Regions from separate parts of the Caulobacter sp. GW821-FHT10E02 genome, predicted to be linked through region 2. Evidence: riboswitches for the same ligand, from Rfam matches in the RefSeq annotation. Region 2 holds a riboswitch; each other region holds the start of a gene.
What was found. Region 2 has a riboswitch for cobalamin ahead of AC07NI_RS06360 (TonB-dependent receptor plug domain-containing protein). Riboswitches for the same ligand answer to the same signal wherever they lie in the genome.
Positions count from the first base shown of each region.

Region 1: another riboswitch for cobalamin. It lies ahead of cobW (cobalamin biosynthesis protein CobW); the one in region 2 lies ahead of AC07NI_RS06360 (TonB-dependent receptor plug domain-containing protein).
Region 3: another riboswitch for cobalamin. It lies ahead of metE (5-methyltetrahydropteroyltriglutamate--homocysteine S-methyltransferase); the one in region 2 lies ahead of AC07NI_RS06360 (TonB-dependent receptor plug domain-containing protein).

Region 1 covers NZ_JBWKMV010000001.1:1,048,148-1,052,587, reverse strand. The annotation lists gene cobN (cobaltochelatase subunit CobN) at 1-806, opposite strand, end outside; gene cobW (cobalamin biosynthesis protein CobW) at 806-1,840, opposite strand; cobalamin riboswitch at 1,958-2,141, opposite strand; gene AC07NI_RS04690 (histidine phosphatase family protein) at 2,161-2,910, opposite strand; gene AC07NI_RS04685 (CbtB domain-containing protein) at 2,903-3,130, shown strand; gene AC07NI_RS04680 (CbtA family protein) at 3,150-3,884, shown strand; gene AC07NI_RS04675 (FadR/GntR family transcriptional regulator) at 3,881-4,440, opposite strand, start outside.
Region 2 covers NZ_JBWKMV010000001.1:1,414,287-1,418,726, reverse strand. The annotation lists gene AC07NI_RS06360 (TonB-dependent receptor plug domain-containing protein) at 1-1,524, opposite strand, end outside; cobalamin riboswitch at 1,703-1,905, opposite strand; gene AC07NI_RS06355 (MFS transporter) at 2,750-4,162, shown strand; gene mazG (nucleoside triphosphate pyrophosphohydrolase) at 4,119-4,440, shown strand, end outside.
Region 3 covers NZ_JBWKMV010000004.1:182,941-187,380, forward strand. The annotation lists gene metE (5-methyltetrahydropteroyltriglutamate--homocysteine S-methyltransferase) at 1-1,487, opposite strand, end outside; cobalamin riboswitch at 1,607-1,833, opposite strand; gene AC07NI_RS20695 (DUF5690 family protein) at 1,946-3,226, shown strand; gene nhaA (Na+/H+ antiporter NhaA) at 3,228-4,382, shown strand; gene AC07NI_RS20705 (glutathione S-transferase family protein) at 4,413-4,440, shown strand, end outside.

The DNA of each region.
Region 1 (4,440 bases), 370 kb from region 2:
GCAAAGGCCGTGGCGTTCAGCACCACGTCCGGCGCAATCCGCGCGAAGGTCTCTGTGATCAACTCGGCGGCGAAAGGGTTCTTCAGGCTCTGCACGAAGATCGGCGCGACGTCGAAGCCGCGCGCGACCAGCGCCGCGATATGGGCGTCGATCGCCTGGGTCGTCCCAGCCGCCACAAGAGCGCGGTAGAAGACTAGCGCCGCTTTGGGCCGCTCTGGCGACCAGGCCTGGCTCAGCCCCGCCAAATCGGTCAGCCGCTGGCTTGGCCAGTAGAACCCCGCATCCAGCAACGGCGCGGGCTCGCTCCACTCGCCTTGCGGCCGGCCGATCAGGTCGGCGGCGTAGAGCAGCAGATTGCGGGCGTTGGCGATGCCGCCCTGGCGCAGATAGGCGAAGACCCGATCGCAAACCTCTGACGGCGCGACGGAAATCGCCCGCCCCTCCCCGTCGGCCTGCTCGTCCAGCAAGGCCACGAACAGCGCGCCGCGCCGCCGGCAGGAGGCGGCGATCTCGTCCAGGCCGTAAGGCCAGTAGGCGCGACCGCCGACCAGCCGCGCGACCACGATCCGGGCCTTGTCGACCACGCTGTCGACATAGAGGTCCACCGACAGCGGATGCTTGAGCCGCAGCAGGTTGGCCAGCCGCACCGTCGGGAAGTCGTCCGGCAGTCCGGCCAGGGCCTGGGACAGGCACGCCAGGTCGCTGTCGGCGGCTGACAGGACGACGATGTCGCCGGGGCTCTGCCCAAGGTCGACCGCCTCCTCGCCGTCGAGGACCTGCCCCGGCTGGACCGCCAGCAGGTGCATCAGGCCAGCGCGGCCTCGACGATCGGCGCGATCGCGGCCTGGTCAATGCCCTTCTCGCCGATCACCACCAGCGATGAGGCGCGGACCTCGCCCTCGCGCCAGGGCCGGTCGAAATAGGTCTGGATGCGCGGGCCGACGGCCTGGACGATTAGGCGGGCCGACTTGCCCGCCACGGCCACCACGCCCTTCAGGCGCAGGATGTCGTGGGCCGTGAGCGCGCCCAATAGGCCAGAGGTCAGGGCCTCGACATCGGTCACCGCGCCGCCGCGCACGACGAAGCTGTCGAAGTCGTCATGGTCGTGATCGTCCTCGCCTTCATGGTGCGACTTGCGGCTGTCGAGATCGTCCTCGGCCGCGACGCCCAGGCCCAGCAGCACGGCCGGGTCCAGCGCGCCCTGGCGGGCGTGGATCACCTTGACGCCCGGGCGCAGGTGCTCGGCCAGCGAGGCCTCCACGCGCGCCAGGGTTTCGGCGTCGATCAGGTCGGTCTTGTTGAGGATGACGAGGTCGGCGCAGCCCAGCTGCTCCTCGAACAGCTCTTCCAGCGGGGTGTCGTGGTCGAGGGTCGGATCGGCCAGACGGGCCTGGCTCAACGCGGCCTCGTCATGGGCGAAGCGACCAGCGGCCACCGCCTCGGCGTCGATCATCGCCACCACGCCATCGACCGTGGCGCGGGTGCGCACCTCCGGCCAGGTGAAGGCCTTGACCAGGGGCTTGGGCAGCGCCAGCCCGGACGTCTCGATCAGGATGTGCTCGGGCGGGTTCGGGCGGTCGATCAGCTTCTGCAGCGTCGGCAGGAAGTCGTCGGCGACGGTGCAGCAGATGCAGCCGTTGGCCAGCTCCAGTATGTCGTCGTCCGAGCAGCCCTCGACGCCGCAACCGCGCAGGATCTCGCCGTCGATGCCGACATCGCCGAACTCGTTGACCACCACGGCCAGGCGCCGGCCGCCGGCATTCTCCAGTAGATGGCGGATCAGGGTGGTCTTGCCCGCGCCCAGGAAGCCGGTCACCACGGTTGTCGGAATTCTGGCCATCTTGTCGTCCCTGCCTCTGGCTGTCGCCAGACGGGGCAAGGAACGGCGCGCAGGACCACGCGGACGCGGGGCGTCCGGAAGGCCATGCCTTGCCGCACCGGTGCACCCCGCCCGGTCGCATCAATCTTCGTGAAGGCCGGTCTCCTGGCTTACGCCCTCCCGCCTCGGCGCCTTCCCAGGACTAGTCCCAGTGGCGTGTGCCGAAGCGATCGACGGACGATCACAGTTGCGGGGGCAGCCGCGGATTGGTCACCGCATTCCCGGAGGCTTTCGCCTCCATGCCTTCACGACGACGGGCGTAGGCTGAGCCCCGCGTGGGGTCAAGCGGTCAGGCTTTGGAACCGCCATTGCCGATTGAACGACAGGGTGAGCTGGGCCAGCGGCGCGATATCGATCCGGAACGCGGCGGCTGGTGGGATATCCAGGACGTGGGCCAGCGCGGCGCGCATCACCGGCTGATGGGTGACAGCCAGGATGCGGTCGTCACTTGCCGCCTGGGCGTCGATCCAGGCTCCGACCCGGGCGATAACCGCCGCGAAGGCCTCGCCGTCCGGCGTCCCGGCGGCCGGATCGGCGATCCAGCCCATCAGCGCCTCGGGCTGCTCGGCATGGATCTCGGCGAGGCCGCGACCGCGCCAGACGCCGTGATCGATGTCGGCCAAGGCAGGCTCAACGGCCGCATCGAGCCCCAGTATCTCCACCGTCTGGCGTGCGGCCAGCGACGGCGCAGTGAACACCCGCTGCGGCGCGGGGCGGAGCGCGAGCGCCTTCGCCTGCTCGCGGCCGGCTGCGTCGATGGCCTCGTCAGGCTCAGGAAAGCCGCCCTCGCGCATGGAGAGCGTAGCGGCGTGGCACAGAAAAACGAGGCGGGTGGCCAAGGCGGGCTCCGATAAATCTTGACGACGCGTGGCGACGCCTCCTAGCTCGAACATGGCCTTGGAAGGAAGCCGGTGAAACTCCGGCGCGGTCGCGCCACTGTGATCGACGAGCAATCGTCGAGAGTCAGACCCTTCCAGGTTCGCTTCAGCGCCGGGACGCGAAAATCCCAGGGAGAGCTTCACGATGGCCACGGCCTCTACGATTTCCGACGACGTCTTCATCCCGATCGGCGGCGAGACCGCGATCCCGCTGAAGGACATCGCGCCCTGGGCCGTCTTCGGCGTGCTGCTGGCGCTGGTCTGCCTCTATTTCGTCAGCACCGAGCAGGGCGCGCTGTCGCTGTTCAAGGGCATGTACGTCCACGAGTTCGTGCATGACGGCCGCCACCTGATGGGCTTCCCCTGCCACTAGGCGGGGCCGAGCAACCGACATGACACCTCAGCTTCTGTGGCGCGGCATGCTGGCTGGCGTCATCGCCGCCCTGTTCGCGTTCGCCTTCGCGCGTGTCTTCGCCGAACCCCAGGTCGATCTCGCCATCGCCTATGAAGCCTCGCACGAGATGGCCCACATGGCCCATGCCGGCAAGGCGACGCCGGCTGCGCCCGAACCCGAGCTGGTCAGCCGCGCGACCCAGAAGGGCCTGGGCCTCCTGACCGCCGTCACCCTCTATGGCGCGGCCGTCGGCGGGATCTTCGCCCTGGTGTTCGCCTATGCCTACGGACGCTGGGCGCGGCTCAGCCCGCGCGTCCTGGCGCTGATCCTGGCCGGCGCGGCCTTCGTCGCCATCGCCCTGGTCCCGGCCTTCAAGTACCCGCCGACCCCGCCGGCCGTCGGCCAGCACGAGACCGTCGCCCTGCGCACGGCGGCCTTCTTCCTGATGATCGCGCTGTCGGTGATCTCGGCCGTCACGGCCCTGAATATCGGCCGCAAGCTGCAGGTCCGCCTGGGCGCACTGAACGCCGGCTTCGCCGCCGTCGGCGCCTATGTCGTGCTGATCTCGGTGGCCCAGGCGATGCTGCCCAGGATCAACGAGGTGCCGGCCGACTTCCCGGCCGTGGTGCTGTGGAACTTCCGCATCGCCTCGATCGGCATGCAGGCCCTGCTGTGGACGGTGATCGGCGTCGGCTTTGGCGCTCTGGCCAAGCGCATCATCCAGCGCGGCTAGCCCTTGTTGTCCATGCTGGTCGGCCGGCGCTTGCGCCAGGACGTCTCGATGTGGTCGCGCATCGCATGGGCGGCGCCGTCGGAATCGCCGGCCACGATCGCGTCGTAGATCCGCTTGTGCGCCTCGTGCGTAGCCCGGACGTGGTCGACGTTGAGGCGGCCGCTGTAGCCGTAGGTCTTCACGGCCTTGCTCTGGATGCTGTCGATGATCGCCTTGCTGAGGCGGTCGCCCGACAGGCGCATGATGATGTCGTGGAAGGCCACGTCCTCGTGGACATAGCCGGCCGGGGTGTCGATCAGCCCCTCCAGCCGTTCCATCTGCCGGCCCAGCTGGGCGGCGGCTTCCGGGGTGATGTTGCGGGCGGCCTTCGAGGCCATGCTGGCTTCCAGCGAAGCGCGGATCTCCGACAGGTTGTCGAGATAGCTGAGGCCGTCCTCGCGCCGGAACAGGGCGCTGAGGATCATCGGGTCCAGCAGGTTCCAGGACGAGGCGTCCTGGATGATCGTGCCCCGCCCTTGCTGGGAGACGACCAGGCCCTTTTCCGTCAGCGCTGTCG
Region 2 (4,440 bases):
GACGCGCACTTGGCCCGCGACGTTGACATAGAGCCCTTCGGGATAGGCCGGGTTGTCGTAGATGTCGCTGATCAGGTTATCGATCCGGCGCGCGAAGCCGGTCACCTTCCAGCTCACCGCTTCGCCCAGCACGCCGCCGGCCGAGACGTTGAGGTTCTTGCTGCGCTCGGCCTTGAGGTCCGGATTGCCGTGGGTGGAGTCCGGATCGATGGCGAACAGCTGCTCGGCGTCGGGCAGCAGGAACGAGGTCCCGCCCACGCCCTCGATATAGAGCGAGGGCGTCACGTCATAGCGGCCGCTGACCGTCCAGACCGTGGTGTCCGAGCCCTGGCCGTGGTTGTAGCGGACGCCGGCGGTGAACAGGGCGTTCTGGATCAGGTCGGGCGTGGTGCGGACCTGGGCGATCAGGGCGTGGACCTGCTCGGTCTTGCCGTCGATCAGCAGCACCTCGTCGCGGCCCTTGAAGTTCTGGAAGTCGTAGCCGAGCTCGTACTCGAAGCCCTTGTTCAGGTTCAGCTTCACCAGGGCGCTGGCGCCGTAGTCGCGATAACCCCAGTACGTGCCGGCCGGATAGACCACGACCGGACCGGCAGCGCCGTTCTGGACGTTCTCGTAGGTCGTGTCCCAGTCGTGCAGATAGCCCTTCAGGAAGAACTGGGCCGGGCCGTCGGGGGTGTAGTCCAGGCGGGCGCTGAGAATGTCCTCGTCTCGGTCGTTGTAGCTCTTGCGGACGAGGCGCGGCGACAGGTTGTCCAGGCGCGCGTCGGTGTGCTGCCAGCTGGCCTGCAGGCGCAGGTCCTCGGTGAAGTCGAAGCCGTACTTGGCGCCCAGGGTGACGACGTCGTAGCCGCGCTTGCGGTCGGTCGCGCTGGGCTGAAAGACGTCATACTGCTCGAAGCCGTCGCTTTCGTCCTTGGAGGCGTAGGCGACGACCTTGTGGCGGCCGAAGGCGCCGCGGACATAGCCGTCGGCGTGGACGGTCTTGTTTTCGCCGCCGCCGATCGTCAGTTCGCCGCCGGGGGTGTCGGAGAAGGCGCGGGTGACGACATTGATCACGCCGGCCGAGGCCTGGGTGCCGTAGAACAGCCCCTGCCCGCCCTTCAGCACCTCGATCCGTTCGATCATGCTGGCCGGCAGGGTGTCGACGGGCGTGGTCGAGTTGTAGAGGCGGTTGTTGATCCGCACGCCGTCGACGGTCCACAGCACGTCCTGGGTGCGCGAGCCTTGCAGCGACAGGTCGACATAGCTGAACGGCCCGGCGCTGGGCGCGATGTAGAGACCCGGCGTCAGGGTCTGCAGCGCCTGGACGGTGTCGACGAAGCCGGCGTCCTTGATCTGGGCGGCTGTGACAATGGCCACGTCGCTGCCGTAGCGCGACAGCTCCAGCGGCAGGGTCTCTTCCAGGCTCTTGGCGGTGATCACCACCTGGTCGACGGAGGTGGTCGGATCGTTGTCGGCCGCCTGGGCAGCGAACGGGCAAAGCAGAGCGGCCGCGATGGCGGCGTGAGAGATCAGTCTGGGCATGCAGCCCCCCATGTGCGTCCAAGCGACATGGCGAAGAGCCACCCGAGGCGGCGCCCACGGGTCGATGGTCCGGCGGCGCGGACGCGTTGAAGCGCCGGCCGTACCGGTCGAGGCGGCTCTTCACCGCTTCTCGTCGCTCAGACGGGGTTCCGCGCCTTGACCATCCCCTGGGCCACGGCAAGAGCGACCCATGCTGGCAGGTCTCCTGGCTCACGGGTCATCGCTCTTGGCGTCGCCTTCCCAGGGTCCGAAAACCCCAGTGGCATGTGACGCTAGAACTCGCCGCTTACAGTTGCAGGGACAGCCGCAGATTTGGGGACCGAAGGCCCCGCACTGCATTCCCTATTAAGCCCTCTCGGGCGCCAGCACGGTCATTGTCGCGACGCCCTAGGGGCACCGCGACGGAACGCTGATAGCGGAAGTTGCGCGGAAGGCAAATGGGTTGGAGGGGGCGAAATCCCGCCGGGGTGCGGGGATTGTTCCTTCTCCCCTTGCGGGAGAAGGTGGCCCGCAGGGCCGGATGAGGGGTTGATAGGCTTGTTGGATTAGCGTGTCGGAGCAGGAGGTTAGGTGTGCGCGACCCCTCATCCGACCGCCTTCGGCGGCCACCTTCTCCCGCAGGGGGAGAAGGGTGACTTACGAGCGTTCAAGCCCCGCCATACCCCGCTCCAAAACCTGCCTTATCCTCATCTCACCTGACGGCGTGGAAAGGGCGTTCGGCCGACGACTTGGGCGGCCGTCAGGAGTGGTCGAGCGGGAAGCGCTCGCCGGGTCTCTTCGGAGGCTCGCCTTCGCGACGGCTCCAGCGGCAGGTTCCCTGAAACATCGGGACGAAGCCCTGGCGGCGAAGGCTTGGCGGACGCGGCAGGCGTGGGCTGAAATCGCCCGCGCATTCCGGGACCGGGGCTCGTCGCCCTGGCCCGCCCGTCGGAGGCCCAAACGTCGTGAGCGGGTTAAGACCCCGCGCTCGCGAAGGCTTCCGGATAACGGACTACGCGGAGCGCTAAGGCTTCGTCGAAACGGTATTCACTCCTCACACTCCGGACGCTGTCCGGCGCTCCGCGTCCCTTTCCATCTCTTCAGCGGCCGGCCGCGTGAAGTGCAAACGCACGCGCTGGTTCAGGAAGAGGCTGGCGCTCAGCCGACAATGCTCGCACACTCATTCAAACGGCCGTTCAGCGGCCTTAGTGTCCGAGCGCGACCAACAGCGCGGGGAGGAGTATCGATGTCCGAGCGCCATCCATCCCAGAGGGTGTCGTCGTGGGCCCTGGCGGCCTTCGCTTCGCCCAACATCCCGATCGCGGCCCTGGGCCTGCCGCTGGTGGTCTATCTGCCGGAATTCTATGTCAGCACCATCGGGCTGTCGCTGGCCGCGGTCGGCGCGGCCTTCCTGTTCGTGCGGCTGATCGACATCACCCTGGACCCGTTCCTGGGCGGGGTCATGGACCGGACACGGACCAAGCTCGGGCGATTTAGGCCCTGGCTGCTGGCCGGCATGCCGGTGGTTGGGATCGGGGCGCTGGCCCTGTTCATGGGCCAGCCCGGCGCTAGCGCCTTCTATCTGTGGGGCTGGCTGCTAGTCACCTATGCGGGCTACTCCATGGTCGTGTTGTCGCATACCGCCTGGGGCGGGGTGCTGTCCTCGGACTATCAGCAGCGCTCGCGCGTCTATGGCTGGTGGCAAGCGGGCAATGTCGTCGGCATGATCCTGGTGCTGTGCCTGCCGCCGCTGTTGGTGGGCGTGTTCAAGACCGAGCATGCCGAGGGCGTGCGGGCCATGGGCTGGTTCATCATCGCCCTGTTGCCGATCACCATCCTGACGGCCGTGCGCGTCGTCGGCGAGCCGGCCGCGCCGCTCGTGCGGCACGCGGCTGGCCTCAAGCAATATCTGGCGCTGCTGGGGCGGCCTTCGGTGCGGCTGCTGCTGTTCGCCGACCTGCTGATGGGTCTGGCCCCAGGCATCGCCGGGGCGCTGTTCCTGTTCTTCTTCGAGCGCATCAAGCAGTTCGACAAGACCCAGTCGGGCGTCTTGCTGCTGGTCTATTTCGTGGCCGCCCTGGTCAGCGCCCCGATCTGGCCGATGCTGGCCAAGCGGATCGGCAAGCACCGGGCCCTGGCCGTCGCCGCCGTGATCTACGCCTTCGTCCAGATCGCCGCCGTCTTCACGCCGGTGGGCAATTCGGGCGTCGGCATGCTGATCCTGATCCTGGCCGGCATCCCCTACACGGCCGCCCCGGTGCTGGTGCGCGCCATGATGGCTGACATCGGCGACGAGGAGCGGCTGACCAGCGGCGTCGACCGCACCGGCCTGCTCTACGCCATCCTCACCGGCACGGTGAAGCTGGGCTACGCCCTGGCGATCGGGGCCTTCCCCGTGCTGCAATGGATGGGTTTCGACCCCAAGGTCCCGACCGTCTCGGGCGACAACGCCCTGATCGCCATGTACGCCGTGGTGCCGGCGGCGATGGGACTGGTGGTGGCCGTCGTCATGTTGCGCTATCCGCTGGATGCGACCCGCGTCGCCGAGATCCAGCGCCAGCTTTCGGCGCGGGATGCGGCTCAAGCGGACGCCCCCGCAGCGGAGCCGGAACCGAATGTCGTCCCAGAGCAAGTCCCCGCCCCTGGCCCTGCCGGCTGAAGACCAACATCCAATCTTCCGCCTGGTCGAGATCATGGCCAAGCTGCGCGATCCGGACGGCGGCTGCCCCTGGGACCTGGAGCAGACCTTCGCGACGATCGCGCCCTACACGGTCGAGGAGGCCTACGAGGTCGCCGACGCCATCGAGCGCAACGACCTGCCGGAGCTGCGCGACGAGCTGGGCGACCTCCTGCTGCAGGTGGTCTTCCACTCGCGCATGGCCGAGGAACAGGGCGCGTTCGACCTGAAGGACGTGGCGGCGGCGATCTCGGACAAGA
Region 3 (4,440 bases), on a different contig from region 2:
ACGTCGAGACCGGCCTCTTCCTGCCAGCGGATGGCGCGCTCGGTCTCTTCCTGCAGGAAAGCCTCGTAGGCGGTGTCGGTCAGCTCGCCCTTGCCGTGGGCCGAGCGGGCCTTGCGGACCTCTTCGGTCTGCGGGAACGAGCCGATGGTGGTGGTCGGGAAAGCCGGCAGGTCCAGTTGCTGGGCGCGGCGGCGATCGAACGCGGCGTGGCGCTTGGCCATGGCCTCGGTCGTGGCGGCGAGGCGCGCGGCGACGGCGGGGTCGTGGATCTTCGGCGAGACCTGGCGGGCCTGGGCGGCCTGGGCGCTAGCCTCCAGTTCGGCGGCGACGCTGGCGCGGCCGGCGTTCAGCGCATTGGCCAGCACGGCCAGCTCCTCGATCTTCTGCACGGCGAAGGCCAGCCACTGGCGGACCTCGGGGTCGATCGCGGTCTCCAGGGCCAGGTCGATCGGCGTGTGCAGCAGCGAGCAGGACGGCGCTAGCACGATCCGATCCGCGCCGCGCTGGGCGACGACGGGCTCCAGGCGGTCGAGCAGCTTTTCCAGGTCGGCGCGCCAGACGTTACGGCCGTCGATCACGCCCAGCGACAGGACCAGGCTCTCGCGGCTGGCGGCCAGGGCGGACTCCAGCTCTCGCGGCGCGCGGATGAGGTCCAGGTGGACGCCAGCGACAGGCAGGTTCACGGCGGTCGACAGGTTCTCGCCATAGCCGCCGAAATAGCTGGTCAGCATCAGCCGCAGGTCGGGCGCGGCATGGGTCAGGGCGCCATAGGCCCGGCGCAGCTCGCCGCGCTCGAAGTCGGTGAGGTCCAGGGCCAGGCACGGCTCGTCGATCTGCACCCAGTCGGCCCCGGCTTCGGCCAGACGCTGTAGCACTTCGGCATACACTGGCAGCAAGGCCGACAGCAGCGACAGCGGCGCGAAGTCGGCGTCCTTGGTCTTGGCCAGCTTCAGGAACGTCACCGGACCCAGCAGCACCGGGCGAGTGTGGATGCCTTGCGCCTTGGCTTCCAGGAACTCATCGACCGGCTTGGTCGAGGACAGGGCGAAGGTCTGGCCGCGCGACACCTCGGGCGCGAGGTAGTGGTAGTTGGTGTCGAACCACTTGGTCATTTCTTGCGCCGGGACACCCGTCTTTGGCCCGTGGTCGTGACCGCAGGCGGCGAGTTCGACGCCCTGGCTGCCGCGCGCCATGGCGAAATAGGTGTCCAGCGACACCGACCCGCCGGTCCAGCCGTAGAGGGCCGGGATCGCGCCGACGAGGACGCTGGTGTCCAGCACCTGGTCGTAGAGCGAGAAGTCGCCAGACGGCACGTGGTCCGCGCCCAGGGCTGCCTGGCAGGCCCAGGTCTTGGCGCGCAGCTCGGCCGCGACGGCCAGCAGCGAGGGCTGGTCGCTCTGGCCGGACCAGTAGCGTTCGAGGGCGGTCTTCAGCTCGCGCCTGGGACCAATGCGGGGGAAGCCGAGTGTGGCGACGGTGACGGTCATTCTTGAAAAGCCTCTGCCGGTGTTGTGGCGAGGCTGATCGGGACGCGCGCAGGTGGGCGCGCACGGACGGAAGTCCGGTCACGCCGTAAAGCATGCGACCAGACCGGACACCCCGCCGGAGGACGTTATCTGTCGAGGCAGGTCTCCTGGCTCACGGGTCGTCGCCCCTGCCCTGGCCTTCCCGACACGCCACCGATCCAGCTCGGCGCGTCAGTGACACGTAACGGACAGCGGCTCGCCGCTCACAGTTGCGGGGGCAGCGCCGGATTCGGGGTTTCACGCCCTCACCGACTTCCCTCTTAGCTCCGGGCGCGAACGCCCGCAGACCACGACACAGGCAATAGGCGCTGGAACGGCGCGCCCGTCAAGAATGATATAAAGATATCCTTATATGACCTTCGTTTGCCCTGACCGGACGAAGCGGCTTAGCTGGAGGTTGTCCAAGGAGACGAGACCGGATGAACGACGCCAATGCCCGGCAAGGCGCGGTCACCCGCTTCCTCACCACCGCCCCGCCCTGGGTGTTCGCGCTGTACGGCGGCCTGTCGTCGTTCGCCGTCTATTTCGCCATGTTCGGCTATCGCAAGCCGTTCACGGCCGCCGCCTACGACCACCCGGACGGCTGGCCGTTCGCGATCGACTTCAAGATCGCCCTGGTGATCGCCCAGGTCGCCGGCTACGCCACCGCCAAGTTCATCGGGGTCAAGGTGATCTCCGAGATGCGGGCCAACCACCGGGCCATGGCCATCCTGACCCTGATCTTCGGCGCGCAGATGTCGCTGCTGCTGTTCGGCACCCTGCCGACGGTGATCGGGCCGATGGCCATGTACCTGAACGGCCTGTGCCTGGGGATGATCTGGGGCCTGGTGTTCGGCTTCCTCGAGGGTCGCCGCCTGACCGAAGTGCTGGGCGCCATGCTGTGCGCCAGCTTCATCCTGTCGTCGGGCGTGGCCAAGTCGGTCGGCAAGATGCTGCTGCTGTCCCATGTCGACGACAAGTGGATGCCGGCGATCTCGGGCCTGGTGTTCGCGCCGCTGATGCTGATCGCCGTGGTCGCCCTGGCTCAGCTGCCGCCGCCCAACGCCGCCGACGAGGCCGAGCGGGTCAAGCGCGCCCCGATGACCCGCCAGGACCGCATCGCCCTGTTCGCCGCCCACGCACCGGCCCTGATCCTGCTGATCGCGGTCTATGTGATGCTGACCGCCCTGCGCGACTTCCGCGACAACTTCTCGGCCGAGATCTGGGCCGAGCTGGGCTTCAAGAACGCCGCCGCGATCTTCACCCTGTCGGAGCTGCCGGTCGCGGCCATCGTGCTGGTGGGCCTCGCCGCTCTCATGGGGGTCAAGGACAACCGCCGGGCGGTCGCCTTCAATATCGGTTTCGTGGCGCTGGGCTTTGCTTTGCTGGGCGCCTCGACCCTGGCGTTCCAGCTGCATGTGCTGAGCCCCGTCTGGTGGATGATCCTGGCCGGCGCGGGGCTCTACATGGGCTACACGCCGTTCAACGCCATGCTGTTCGACCGGATGATCGCCGCCACCGGCAAGGTTGGGACGGCGGGGTTTCTGATCTATGTGGCGGACTCGTTCGGCTACCTCGGCAGCATCTCGCTGCTGCTGGTGAAGTCGTTCGGCCACTTCGACATCGCCTGGGCGCAGTTCCTGGCCGTCGGGGCCTATGGCGCCTGCGGCCTCGGCCTGATCGGCCTATTCTTCGCCAATCGCTTCCTGAGGACGCTCTGACATGCGGGCCATCAGCCTTCGCGCCCGGCGCGCGCTCATGGATTTCCTGAAAGACGAGGCGGCCGGCGGCTATGTCCTGATGGCCGCCGCGGCCCTGGCGCTGATCGTCGCCAACTCGCCGCTGGCCGAGACCTATTTCCACGCCCTGCACCTGAAACTGGGGCCGATGGGCGCTCAGCACTGGATCAATGATGGGCTGATGGCGCTGTTCTTCCTGCTGGTCGGGCTGGAGATCAAGCGCGAGGTCCTGGACGGCCAGCTGTCCAAGCCCGCCGACGTGCTGCTGCCCGGCGCGGCGGCCCTTGGCGGGGTGATCCTGCCGGCGGCGATCTACCTGGCCTTCAATCTCAAGCATCCCGACAGCATCGCCGGCTGGGCCATTCCGTCGGCCACCGACATCGCCTTCGCGCTCGGGGTCCTGGCCTTGATGGGCCCGCGCGTGCCGACCTCGCTGAAGGTGTTCCTGACCGCCATCGCCATCATGGACGACCTGGCGGCCATCGTGATCATCGCCCTGTTCTATACCGCGCAGTTGCACCTGCTGGCCCTGGCCGGCGCGGGGGTCGTACTGCTGGTCCTGATCGCCCTGAACCGGCTGAAGGTGCTGGTGCTCTGGCCCTACCTCCTGCTGGGCGCGGTGCTGTGGGTGCTGGTGCTGAAGTCGGGCATCCACGCCACCCTGGCCGGCGTCGCCCTGGCCTTGACCATCCCGCTGCGCGAGGGCGACCACTCGCCGCTGCACCGGCTGGAGCACGCCCTGCACAAGCCGGTCGCCTTCGTCATCACGCCGCTGTTCGGCTTCGCCAACGCCGGGCTGTCGTTCGCCGGCGTCGGGCTCTCGGCCCTGCTGGACCCGGTGCCGCTGGGCGTGGCCCTGGGGCTGTTCCTCGGCAAGCAGGTCGGCGTGTTCGGCGTCACCTTCGGCCTGGTCAAGCTGGGCTGGGCGCGCCTGCCGCGCGGGGCCAGCTTCGGCCAACTCTATGGCGTGGCGGTGCTGTGCGGCGTCGGCTTCACCATGAGCCTGTTCATCGGCGGCCTGGCGTTCAAGGATCCGCTGCTGATCGACGAGACCAAGATCGGGGTGCTGGTGGGGTCCCTGGCCTCGGCGCTGGTCGGCATGGCGATCTTGCGGGTCGCCAAGCCAAGCGCCACCTAGAGCATGGTCCGCCGCGCGAAGGAGACCCGCGTGAAGCTGCTCTACCAGACCCATTCGC